4 regions of the Pectobacterium sp. PL64 genome follow, and region 1 is predicted to be linked to each of the others. Evidence: predicted binding sites of a transcription regulator. Region 1 holds the regulator's gene; each other region holds the start of a gene.
What was found. The regulator LexA, encoded in region 1, represses DNA repair genes until DNA is damaged. The targets are predictions, from matches to a motif close to TNCTGTATGTACATACAGNA.

Region 1 (3,164 bases):
GATAAAGGCGGTTCCACGTCCAGCTTAATACGCGATCCGACAGACGCACGGCTTCGTAGGAGAAGTCAGCGGCGATTTCTTCCATTAGCGCAATAGCGTTCTGCTGCGCTTTCTCAGTAGAAATCTTCTTACTGCGCGCCTCATCGTCTACGGCTTTCTTGATCGCTTTGGAATCCAGCAGCTTGTTAAATAGCTCCTGACGCACCGGCAAACGTGGCCCAACTGCCGCCAAACGTTGGCGAGAGAAGTGCATACGTGCGACACGCGCCAGTTTGTGGGCTATGGTTTTGTCAGTACCATGCTCGGTCGCCATATAACGTAGCGACACCGGGCTGGAGAAGCGGACAAAGCTGTCGCGGCCTAGCCACAGGACGGCGAAGAATTTCTCAATGCCGTTGAGCAAGCGCAGATGCGGTGTGGCCTGAGTGTGGCCTTCCCGACCCGGAGAGCGCCCAAACATCACAGAAACTGGCACCATCTGTACGTCTAAATCTGGATTGGCACGATGCAGATCCAGATAGTCGTGAAACAGCTTGACGGATTTCTGTTTGGGAACGTAATAGCGGAAGACGCGCGGCCCGTCATTAATAAAGACGTGGCTAGGAAGTTCGACGCCATTGAATTCGAACGACTGCGAGGGATCGGGTAGCCCCAATGCCAGGCATTTCGCACGTAGCGTCAAGAGATCCGCCTGAGAGTTATAAGGCAGAACATAGAGTATAGGACGTGAGGGATCTAACCCTAGCTCGACCACCGGATCTGCGGGAATAACTTTGCTCTTCACCAACAGTTTCAGTGGGAGATTCAATAATTTATAGTAAATTTTACGCCAACCTGACATAACAACATGGAGCCTCTTGTTAGCAATGCGCCGCAAGGATACCAGAAACTGCGCCGGAGATCTGTGGTGATGAGACAACGTAAGCGCGTTAAAATGCGAACTATTTTGCATAAATAGCGGAGGATAAATGAATAAAGCAACGGGGATGACCCGGATCATTAAAGCGACCGGTTATTCCTTTAAGGGGTTGAAGCAGGCGTGGCAGCATGAGGCGGCATTTCGTCAGGAAACGATACTGACCCTTGTCGGCGTCATTATCGCGTGTTTACTGCCGGTTACGCTGGTCGAAAAACTGCTGCTTATCGGGTCTGTGGTACTGATTATGCTGTTTGAGCTGGCCAATAGCGCCATTGAAGCCGTGGTTGATCGCATTGGTCTCGAGCACCACGAATTATCCGGTCGGGCGAAAGATATTGGCTCGGCGGCTGTCTTTGTTGCCATCCTGTTAGCCGCTGTCGTCTGGGGCAGCATCCTCTGGCAACATTTTGCCTGACGGCGCGCATAAATGAGTAAAAGTCAGGGGCTTTGCCGAGATCTCCATTCCCAATTGTGGCTTACCTGTATATACTCACAGCAAGACTGTATAAACAACCAGGGGGCGGAATGAAAGTATTAACAGCAAGGCAGCAGCAGGTTTATGACCTGATCCGCGATCATATTGCGCAAACCGGAATGCCGCCAACGCGCGCGGAAATTGCTCAACAGCTGGGGTTTCGCTCTCCTAATGCGGCTGAAGAGCATCTGAAAGCGCTGGCGCGTAAAGGCGTGATTGAGATTGTATCGGGCGCGTCTCGTGGTATTCGTCTGCTAATGGAAGAAGAGACGGGTATTCCTCTGGTTGGCCGCGTGGCCGCAGGTGAACCCCTGCTGGCACAGGAACATATCGAGTGTCACTATCAGGTTGACCCTGCGATGTTCAAACCTAGCGCTGATTTTTTGCTGCGGGTGAGCGGCATGTCGATGAAAGATATCGGTATTATGGATGGTGATTTACTGGCCGTGCATAAAACAGAAGATGTGCGCAACGGTCAGATTGTCGTCGCGCGTATTGACGATGAGGTGACGGTGAAGCGCCTGAAAAAGCAGGGCAATACGGTACACCTCCTCGCTGAAAATGAAGAGTTTGCCCCGATTGTTGTCGATCTGCGTCAGCAAAGCTTTTCGATAGAAGGCTTAGCGGTTGGCGTGATTCGTAACAGCGACTGGAGCTAACCATTCGCAGAGATGCACTGCTCGTTTGTCTGGGTCAGTGCATCATGTTCTGTTTGTTAATCTGCTAACCATATACATTTAGTTACATTTCGCGTGCGTTTTCTACTATCCCATTACCTCCTGTTTTTTCACCGCTTTTTGCGGTTATTTTCCCTTTATCAATGCTCGTTCCAGTTACAGATTCCTGATTTTTCATTCAAAGTAAAATATTCGACTATAATTTTTATCAAGGTAAGCATTTTTATCTTGATTGTGTGGCGATAGATCAGTTTGACGATCGAGTATTAGCCATCACATTTTGATAGCCCGGTAATCAAGGGAGACAGTGGCGAAGAGCACCGTCATGGTTCACAGAGTTATGATGCTGCTTACTGAATACATCTATTTATCTGAAACTGACGCATACGTCGGTAGTTACGATTTTTTATGCGAAATTCACCTAAGGTACGGAGATTCTTATGAATAAAGACCAAGCCAGCGGTAACTGGAAACAGTTTAAAGGTAAAGCGAAAGAGCAATGGGGCAAATTAACGGATGACGATCTGACGGTCATCGAAGGTAAACGTGACCAACTGGTGGGGAGAATCCAGGAGCGTTACGGGTACGAAAAAGAAGCGGCAGAGAAAGAAGTGAAACACTGGGAAGAGCACCACAAATATCATTGGTAGCTATCACTGGTCACCAAGGTGATGTATCCCCACAGAAAAAACGATAGCCCTTGGGCTATCGTTTTTTAATCGGAACGGTATGGTCGTGACCGCAATGGTCCGGCTGCTTGCATGATGCAACTTCCTGACAGCCTCCACACAAGCCGTGTGCTTCCACCACGCTGTGACGCAGCGTAAATCCCGACTGTTGCGCCAGACTACGCAGCGTTTCTTCCACACCTTCGGTTTGACGTTCTGTAACCTGCCCGCAGCGGTCGCAGATGAAAAGGGCAGACGTGTGACTGTGGTCTTCGATATGGTGGCAGAGCACGTAGCTGTTGTTGGATTCGACGCGGTGAATGAAGCCTTGTTCCAGCAGAAAATCCAGCGCGCGATAGACAGTCGGCGGCTTCGCCTGAGGTTCGGAAACGCGCAGCAGGTCCAGCAGGTCATAAGCGCTGATA
Region 2 (3,164 bases), 1.3 Mb from region 1:
GGGTTGTTGTGGTGGTTTTCGACTGGTTCTGATTCTGGTTTTGATTCTGGTTTTGAATTTTACACAGTGGAGGACCAAGCCCTGTACGAAACACTCACTGACGATATCGTCAAAGGCACGCCGCGCATCTCGACAAACTATCGGTTTGTTTACTATCCACCACAGGAATCGGCATCGGAAGTGAGCGCGGTGTATTTTGAAGACACCACGGATGTTGCCTCGTTGAGGGATTACCTTATTTCCATCGGTTGTACCCTTGAGAGGACTGAAGTCAATGTCGAAAACTGGCTAAGTAAGGATAAGACCAAAGCAATAACGATTTTTGTCGACCCAAAGGGAAAAACAGTGGGTTTGGAAATTCGATTGCCGCCACCGTCGTGGTGATGATGATGAACTGGGGGACATAGGTGCTTTTGGGGAGGATAAATGGCGACGCTATATCGATTTCTGTGTGACCTGGGTATGGCTTGTATCATCGCGGTGGGGTTGCTGTGGTGGTTTTTTTCAGGCTTTGATCTTGAAAGTAACCACTACACCATGGAAGACAAAGCCCTCTACGAAGAACTCACTGACGATATCGTCAAAGGCGCGCCGCGCATATCGGCGGTTTATCAATTTGTGAACGCGCCTCCTGAGGGCCCTGCATCGGAAGTGAGTGCAGTTCATTTTGAAGACACCACGGATGTTGCCTCGTTGAGGGATTACCTTATTTCCATCGGTTGTACCCGTGAAAAGGTAGAGCAAGGTTGGGAAGAGTGGCTGAGTAAGGATAGCACCAAGAGAATAGTGCTATCTGTGGATTTGGAGAGAAAGACTGTCAGTATGCAGGTGGTACTGTTGCCATCGTTGTAGCGATGAGCGTTTTTAGCAACCCTTCGCCTGCGTTTAATCAAGCAACGGTTTTTGTTGTTTTTTACCGGCATCTGTTTCATGCGTGTAAAACCTACATTTCCATGCCGATTAATAGCTAAAACCTTCTTGAATTTTCCCCTCACTCCCCGCTACGCCTGAATTGTTGCGATTTAGCCCTCTGCTGTTTTTAGTCTTTTTCCGTCTAATACTTATGCGATAAATCACAGAAAGAGTGTGAAGAAAATCCATATCAGGGGGAATCGTGAATGAAGCGGGTATTTCTCTAACTCAGTGCTGATGCGGGGTTGTGGGAGTTATCCACCATTTCTGTGGATAACTATGTGTATTATGGATAGACAACGCGCCTCAACCGAGAGCTGGCGCGGGTTGTCGCCAGGTTGACGCTATTCTCCACGCTTTTGCTAATCTATTTATTATCATATGCTTAAGTAAAATCAAGCGTCTTGAACATCAATGGGGCGTAGTTGCATAAATTAACGTCATCGGTCATCCACGCATGTTACATTTTTACCAAATCTGGGGATAAATGATGATGTTTTTATCTGGTAGATTGAATATGAATGTGCTAGCAAATTCATTTGTCGATTAATCATCCAATCCAGCGATAATTTCCTTGATGCTGTTTTTATATCCAGTATCATTGCGGTGGCGAATTTCGTCATTGGCATTCAAAATAAAGTTCCGAGCATCCATCCACGAACGTCGCATTGCGCGATGGGTAATAACGATAAGTAGCGTGCTTAACGATGAGTAAAGTATTTACACTGAATTCCGACTTTAAACCGGCAGGCGATCAGCCTGAGGCCATTCGTCGTTTAAAAGAGGGCCTGGAAGACGGGTTAGCGCACCAAACGCTGCTCGGGGTAACTGGTTCAGGTAAGACGTTCACGATCGCCAATGTGATTGCCGATCTCAATCGGCCGACGATGATGTTGGCGCCGAATAAAACGCTGGCAGCCCAGCTGTATGGCGAAATGAAAGAATTCTTTCCTGATAATGCCGTCGAATACTTCGTCTCGTACTACGACTATTATCAGCCAGAAGCCTACGTTCCAAGCTCAGATACCTTCATCGAAAAAGATGCGTCGGTTAACGAACATATTGAACAGATGCGTCTTTCTGCAACAAAAGCGCTGCTGGAGCGGCGCGATGTGATCGTCGTGGCCTCGGTATCCGCGATCTATGGTCTGGGCGATCCCGATCTCTATCTGAAAATGATGTTGCACCTGACGCAGGGGATGCTGATTGACCAGCGCGCTATTTTGCGACGTCTGGCGGAATTACAGTATGCCCGCAACGATCAGGCGTTTCAGCGCGGCACGTTCCGCGTGCGCGGTGAGGTGATTGATATCTTCCCTGCGGAATCTGACGAAATCGCGCTGCGTGTTGAACTGTTCGATGAGGAAGTCGAGCGGTTGTCGCTGTTTGACCCGCTGACAGGTCACGTCCTCCAGACGGTGCCGCGCTATACCATCTATCCAAAAACGCACTACGTCACGCCGCGTGAGCGTATTTTGCAGGCGATGGAAGAGATCAAGGTTGAACTGGCCGACCGTAAAAAGGTGCTGCTGGCCAATGACAAGCTGGTGGAAGAGCAGCGGCTGAGTCAGCGCACGCAGTTTGATCTGGAGATGATGAACGAGCTGGGTTACTGCTCCGGTATCGAAAACTACTCACGCTACCTTTCCGGTCGCGGTCCTGGCGAGCCGCCACCGACGCTGTTTGACTATCTGCCTGCGGACGGGCTGCTGGTCATCGATGAATCCCACGTCACCGTGCCTCAAATCGGCGGTATGTATCGCGGCGACCGCGCGCGTAAAGAGACGCTGGTCGAATACGGTTTCCGGCTGCCTTCTGCGCTGGATAACCGACCGATGAAATTTGAAGAGTTTGAAGCGCTGGCTCCACAGACGATCTACGTGTCTGCGACGCCGGGTAACTATGAATTGGAAAAATCGGGCGGTGAAGTGATCGATCAGGTGGTGCGTCCCACCGGATTGCTCGATCCCATCATCGAAGTGCGGCCTGTCGCAACACAGGTGGACGATCTGCTTTCCGAAATTCGTCTGCGTGCCGCGATTAACGAACGGGTGCTGGTAACCACGCTGACCAAGCGAATGGCGGAAGACCTGACGGAATATCTGGAAGAACACGGCGAGCGGGTACGTTATCTGCACTCGGATATCGATACCGTCGAACGTGTGGAAATCATCCGTGATTTACGCCTTGGCGAGTTCGACGTGCTGGTGGGTATCAACCTGCTGCGAGAAGGGCTGGATATGCCTGAAGTG
Region 3 (3,164 bases), 2.1 Mb from region 1:
CGCCATTAAACTGGCGCTATTTGCATGGGGTTTACGCGCGTCAAACATATCCAGTTGTGCCACACCGTGCTGATAGAAATCGGACAACACTACTCCGGCTTTACAGTAACGGTATCCCTGTTTCCAGATGCAGTTCAGTGCTTCAATCGCTAGCGCAATAATGTCTCGCGTATCGTGAGTCGGGACGTGTGTCACGCGGGTAGCCTGCTCGCCATAATAGTCCCCCCGTGGGACATGGGGGCTGGTACGGATAAACACCGAAACCTGACAGCAATATTGCTTCTCATGGCGTAATTTCTCTGCCGCGCGCTCGGCATAACGGCACACTGCCTGATGCAGGTGAGCATACTCGGTAATCCGCGAGCTGAATGAACGGGAACACAGTATTTGCTGCTTGGCCGTCGAGGGTTCTTCCACTTCCAGACAGGATTGTCCGCGCAATTCGCGTACCGTTCTTTCTACAACAACGCTAAAATTTCGCCGAATATAGGCGAGATCGCTGCGAGCCAGCGCCAAGGCACTCTCGATGCCCATTGATTCCAGTCTGCGTGCCAGTCGCCGCCCGATCCCCCAAACATCACCGACGGGCGTAATTGCCAGCAGTTTCTCCTGACGGATCGGGCTGGACAAATCTACCACGCCCTGTGTTTTATGCCAGATTTTGGCCGCATGGTTAGCCAACTTGGCCAGCGTTTTGGTCGGCGCAATACCGACACCGACAGTCAAATGCGCTTCGCGCTTTATTCTTTCTTTGACCTGATGGCCAAAACACGCCAGCGACGTGCAGCGATCCACGCCGGACAAATTCAAAAATGCTTCATCAATACTGTAGATTTCCACCGCAGGTGCCATCTCTTCTAAAATACTCATGACCCGAGCCGACATGTCAGCGTACAGCGCGTAATTGGAGGAGAAAACGGCGATGTCGTGTTTTTGAATGAGCTCACCGAGCTGAAATAACGGAGCGGCCATCTTTACTCCCAGCCGTTTTGCTTCATGAGAGCGAGCAATGACACAGCCGTCATTGTTGCTAAGCACAATGACTGGCTTGTCTGCTAAATCAGGGCGAAAAATCTTTTCACAGCTAGCATAAAACGTGTTCACATCCACCAAGGCGTACATCAGCGTGTCGCATGTATGACATAAGTCACGACACCAAAAATATCAAGACTGTCGCACTCATTAATCGGAATCGGGGCATAGACAACATTCATAGGAACCAATGCGCGGGTCGGTGTCAGTTGCAATTGCTTGATAGTGAACTCGCCGTCGAGCGCAGCAATAATGATATCGCCATGACGCGCCTGTACTGCGCTATCAACCACCACCAGATCGCCATCATGAATCCCCCCATCTACCATGGACTGACCGGACACGCGAACGAAGTAGGTTGCTGAGGGATGGCGAACGCACAGCGTATTGAGGTCGATGCGCTGTTCAACATAATCATTCGCCGGACTGGGAAACCCGGCGGGCACCGTATCGGCATAAAGATTTAATTCCTGCTTATCGGGACAGGATTCGGGAAGATATCGTTTCATCGCTCAGCAAGGTAACTGTGTTTTTATACAGTATAGGAAGCGACGTTTGACAATGCAATGCGCAACATTCCCTGACCGACCTGGATCGCCAGCCTTTCATCTTGGGTAAAAAAGCCGATCCATATCACATCAGTGACTTACGCATTACACAAGGTGGCATAAAAATATTCCGTTACTCCTTGGCATACAAATACACCGACGCCCTTGATACGCCGAGGTGCTGGGCGATGGTTTCCATCGATTTTTTGACTTCCAGCAGGCCGTTGTCTTTCAGTTCCTGAAGCAGGATTTTTCTGTCCTGCGCTTTTAGCGCCCGTGGCGTGGTGGCAAGCCGGGCGGCGAAGTGATCGATGTGCTGCCTGATCGCTGCCGCGCCGTTTGGCTCCAGATGCTCCGTTACGGAGTCCGAAGCGAGCTGGGTGAACTGCGCCAGCGCATTTTGCATACCGCGAAATAGCGTCATATCGACGTTCAGGCACAGCGCGGCGACGTATTCGCCTTGCGCATTTTTGATTCCGACCGAGGTACTTTTTACCGGGCGTCCGTCTGCAAACTGGTTGGCGTAGTTCGCCAGAATGTTAGGAAATTCGGGCGATGCGATGCGGGCAAGACCCAGTTCCGTCGCGGGCGCACCCACCTCCCTGCCGGAGAGGTTATTGTGAATGGAAAGTATCGCGTGGTCCGGGTTTTTCAGATCGTGCACAACCACCTCACAGAATGGCGCGAACGTTTCGCTTAACCCTTTGGCTATCGCATCTAACTGCGTCAGCAGCAGACCTTCTCCAGATGCAGACATATTCCTCTCCCATTCCTCTACCCATGCTCGCGCAAGCGCGTTTTCTGGCGCTGAGTGTACTGTAAGTACACCTGATTTAGTATCACACGCGGTGTCGTCAGCGGTCGCTCCTGATTCCGTGATACGTACTCGTTCCGATGTTTTTCAGCGGCACGCGATGCACCTCACGTCGACTGAGAAGCTAAAGATAAATCACATTAGACAATTTATCTAATTTTATATATTTTGTTTATAAGGTATTCGACAGCATCGGACCAACGGTTCCGGTGTTCATAATCACTAACATCGGGTTATCCAACTATGAGCGACTTACGCTTCCCCACTTTCGACGATGTGGTAGCCGCAGCAGAACGTATTGATGGCTATGCCAATAAAACGCCGGTGATGACGTCGCGCACGGTCAATAACACGTTCGGCGCAGAGGTTTTCTTCAAGTGTGAAAACTTCCAGCGCATGGGCGCATTTAAGTTTCGCGGTGCCATGAATGCACTGTTGCAGTTCTCTGACGAGCAGAAAGCCGCCGGCGTCGTCACCTTTTCTTCTGGCAACCATGCGCAGGCGATTGCCCTGTCTGCCAAATTACTCGGCATTCCTGCAACGATTATCATGCCGCACGATGCCCCGGCAGCAAAGGTCGCCGCAACGCGCGGCTACGGCGGGAACGTGGTGGAATACAACCGATATACCGAAGATCGTGAGCAAATCGGTAGAGATCTGGCGCAAAAGCATGGGCTGACGCTGATTCCCCCTTACGACCATCCGCACGTTATTGCCGGGCAAGGCACCGCCGCAAAAGAGTTGCTGGAAGAAACCGGTGAGTTGGATGC
Region 4 (3,164 bases), 1.5 Mb from region 1:
TCACCCGGCCAATTTTCGACTTCGGTCGTGGTCGTCAGCTGACCGCCTTTTTCCATACCCGTGATTAATACTGGCTGTAAATTCGCCCGTGCAGCATAAACAGCGGCAGTGTAGCCAGCCGGGCCTGAACCCAGAATCAATAACTTGTGATGTTTAACAGTACCCATGCTTTCCTCATTTCATGACGGCGGATAATGCTCATATGAACGGTCTCTACAACAAACCTGCTTCCTTACTACGAACAGTCTCTACCACGGACAATGCGAACGATTGTAAGGAAATTACAAGAGTAAAAAAAGTATGCAGAAAAGTTGCTGGCTATTTGTTTAATCGTTAATGACGATGAGGATGACAAATCGCTGAAAAATCAGCCACATTCATAAGTAAAATGATTGAAGTCACCTCGGAGAATGGCTCTGGCTTATCCAATCTGGCAGTTTCTTCTGATTTTCGTTGTTTTGCTTTGACAATCGGCTGTGCATTTGCGAAAACATCTGGGTAAGAGGAAATTTTTTGTATGTGAACAGTTAAAAGCTCGGCTTTTTATTCGTTTTTGCGCAGGTAGTAGGCCTTTGGGCCACGGATATGACGTGATGGTCTTTTCGCGGGTGAGCAATACGTGGGGCGAGAACGAGAAGTTAATGACTGTTGATATACAAAATGGGCAGCGTGTCTTCTTTAAGGGTAGCTCTGATACATGAGGTCTATCGGGGTAAAGCGGGTGCAGGGAAAAGTGAAGAGAGACAATAATAATGGTAGACACTAAAAAACGACCAGGCAAAGATCTCGATCGTATTGATCGTAACATCCTGAACGAATTGCAAAAAGATGGACGTATTTCCAATGTCGAGCTTTCCAAACGTGTTGGGCTGTCGCCAACGCCTTGTCTGGAACGTGTACGTCGTCTGGAAAGACAGGGTTTCATTAACGGTTATACAGCGCTGCTAAACCCGCATTATCTGGATGCGTCACTGCTGGTTTTTGTTGAGATAACGCTAAACCGCGGCGCGCCTGATGTATTTGAACAGTTCAATGCTGCGGTGCAGAAGCTGGAAGAAATTCAGGAATGTCATCTGGTTTCCGGTGATTTTGACTACCTGTTGAAAACGCGTGTGCCAGACATGTCCGCTTACCGTAAGCTCCTGGGCGAAACGCTGCTGCGTTTACCGGGCGTAAACGACACCCGTACCTACGTGGTGATGGAAGAAGTGAAGCAAAGCAACCGTCTGGTCATTAAGACGCGATAAACGTGTGGGTGCAAAACCCGATAAATTCAGCTACACTCCTGTGAATTTATACAGTCCCAGCGCCGGGTTTTCTCGGCGCTTTGTCATAAACCTTACAGGCCCCTGGAGAGACTCTTGAGCCAGGAATATACAGAAGATAAAGACGTTACCCTGAAAAAACTCAGTGGAACACGTCGTTTGCTTGAAGCGATTTTAATCGTTGTGGCACTTTTTGCGGTTTATCTTAGTGTCGCACTACTCAGTTTCAGCCCCTCCGACCCCAGTTGGTCACAGACTGCATGGCATGAACCTATTCACAACCTTGGTGGTGTAGCAGGTGCATGGCTGGCGGATACTCTGTTCTTCATTTTTGGTGTGCTGGCCTATGCCATTCCGCCGATTATGTTATCTCTGTGCTGGGCGGCTTTCCGCCAGCGTGATAACAACCAGACTATCGACTACTTTACCTTTTCACTTCGCCTGATTGGGACATTGGCGCTGATCCTGACCTCTTGCGGTTTGGCTGCGTTGAATATTGACGATCTCTACTATTTTGCTTCCGGTGGTGTTTTGGGAAGCCTGTTGAGCAGCTCAATGATCCCGCGTTTCAATAGCATGGGTGCGACGCTGATTCTGCTGTGCGTGTGGGGGGCAGGGTTAACGCTGTTTACCGGCTGGTCATGGTTAACGATCGCTGAAAAAATTGGTGCGGGTGTCTTGGGTTGTTTGACGTTTATGTCAAACCGTTCACGCCGCGATGAGGACTACCGCGAAGAACACGATCGTGAAGACGATGAGCGTGATGCGCTTAATCTGCGCCACGATGAGGCGTCGGGTGAGGCAGTAACACAACAGCGTGATGACGATGACGTTCTGTTTTCTGCGCCTTCCGTGGCTGATGCGGTAAACGACACGGCGGCAAACAATACGATAGAAGCGTCATCACCGCTCGCTGAGAACGCACCGACAGCGATACAAACGGCTCTCTCAACTGAAGCGCCGGTGGTTGGGTCAACACTGTCTGATGTGGCAACGCCTGACTCAGCATTAGCAGGATCAGCATTCTCCGGTTCATCGGCTGGCATTGTGCCGCCTGTTACTCCCTCTGCGATTGATTCGACGCCGTCGCTAAATCCGCCGCTGTATTCGTTTGAAGTCCCTGAAACGCCAGCGGCAATGCCAGAGATCGCAAGCTCGCCTGACCTCCATAGCAGTGCGTATGCACCTTACGGCAATAGTTACGGAGAGAGTGCCGTACCGCCAATTGTCACGGCGCCTGTGGTTCAACCGTTTGCTGAGCCGCCACAACCTGCACGCGATACAGGTTTCGACGCGAATAACACCTTTATGCCGGCGTTCAGTGCCGATGGGGATGATAACCCGCAGATTAAACGCGGCGTAGGGCCTGAACTGCCGCGTCCTAATCCAGTACGTATCCCTACTCGCCGCGAGCTGGCGTCATACGGAATCAAATTGCCGTCGCAGCGGCTGGCTGAAGAGCAAGCCAGACTGCAGGCGCAGAACGGTAGCGAAGAAGCGGAAGTGGCGAATGACGTGTATCAGGAAGAGACACCGGATGATATCGCCCAGCAGGAAGCCGCATTGCAGCAAGCGTATCTGGATCAGCAACGCCAGCGTTACGGTGATGAATACCCGTTACAGGAAGACGATGAAGACGCACTTCTGCAAGCGCAGTTAGCCAGAGATTTCGCGGCACAGCAGCAGTCACGTTATGATGACAGCGCATCGCAGCGCGCTGAGGAAATCCCTGCTCCGATAGCACCGCCTGTGGTCAGTGCGCCCGTTCAGCCAAATCCTGTTACATCGCATAACGCTTTTTCATTCTCGCCGTTTAGTGCGGAGAATGAACGCGAGCCTGAGTCGCATACGTTCAGTGAATCCACCTATTCGCAGCCGTCCTACCGTGTTGAACCCGAG

Region 2: a site for LexA is predicted at 1,491-1,510, ahead of uvrB (excinuclease ABC subunit UvrB). Genes of this name have one in related genera too.
Region 3: a site for LexA is predicted at 1,555-1,574, ahead of umuD (translesion error-prone DNA polymerase V autoproteolytic subunit). Genes of this name have one in related genera too.
Region 4: a site for LexA is predicted at 1,284-1,303, ahead of HP572_RS06600 (DNA translocase FtsK 4TM domain-containing protein). Genes of this name have one in related genera too.

The regions. Positions count from the first base shown of each region.
Region 1 covers NZ_CP092070.1:63,951-67,114, forward strand. Annotated here, with positions in the region: gene plsB (glycerol-3-phosphate 1-O-acyltransferase PlsB) at 1-841, opposite strand, end outside; gene HP572_RS00270 (diacylglycerol kinase) at 969-1,334, shown strand; gene lexA (transcriptional repressor LexA) at 1,445-2,053, shown strand; gene HP572_RS00280 (CsbD family protein) at 2,512-2,721, shown strand; gene zur (zinc uptake transcriptional repressor Zur) at 2,777-3,164, opposite strand, start outside.
Region 2 covers NZ_CP092070.1:1,329,053-1,332,216, forward strand. Annotated here, with positions in the region: gene HP572_RS05690 (hypothetical protein) at 1-384, shown strand, start outside; gene HP572_RS05695 (hypothetical protein) at 427-852, shown strand; gene uvrB (excinuclease ABC subunit UvrB) at 1,620-3,164, shown strand, end outside.
Region 3 covers NZ_CP092070.1:2,179,349-2,182,512, forward strand. Annotated here, with positions in the region: gene umuC (translesion error-prone DNA polymerase V subunit UmuC) at 1-1,122, opposite strand, end outside; gene umuD (translesion error-prone DNA polymerase V autoproteolytic subunit) at 1,122-1,541, opposite strand; gene HP572_RS09650 (transcriptional regulator) at 1,714-2,337, opposite strand; gene HP572_RS09655 (threo-3-hydroxy-L-aspartate ammonia-lyase) at 2,638-3,164, shown strand, end outside.
Region 4 covers NZ_CP092070.1:1,521,545-1,524,708, forward strand. Annotated here, with positions in the region: gene trxB (thioredoxin-disulfide reductase) at 1-167, opposite strand, end outside; gene lrp (leucine-responsive transcriptional regulator Lrp) at 753-1,247, shown strand; gene HP572_RS06600 (DNA translocase FtsK 4TM domain-containing protein) at 1,362-3,164, shown strand, end outside.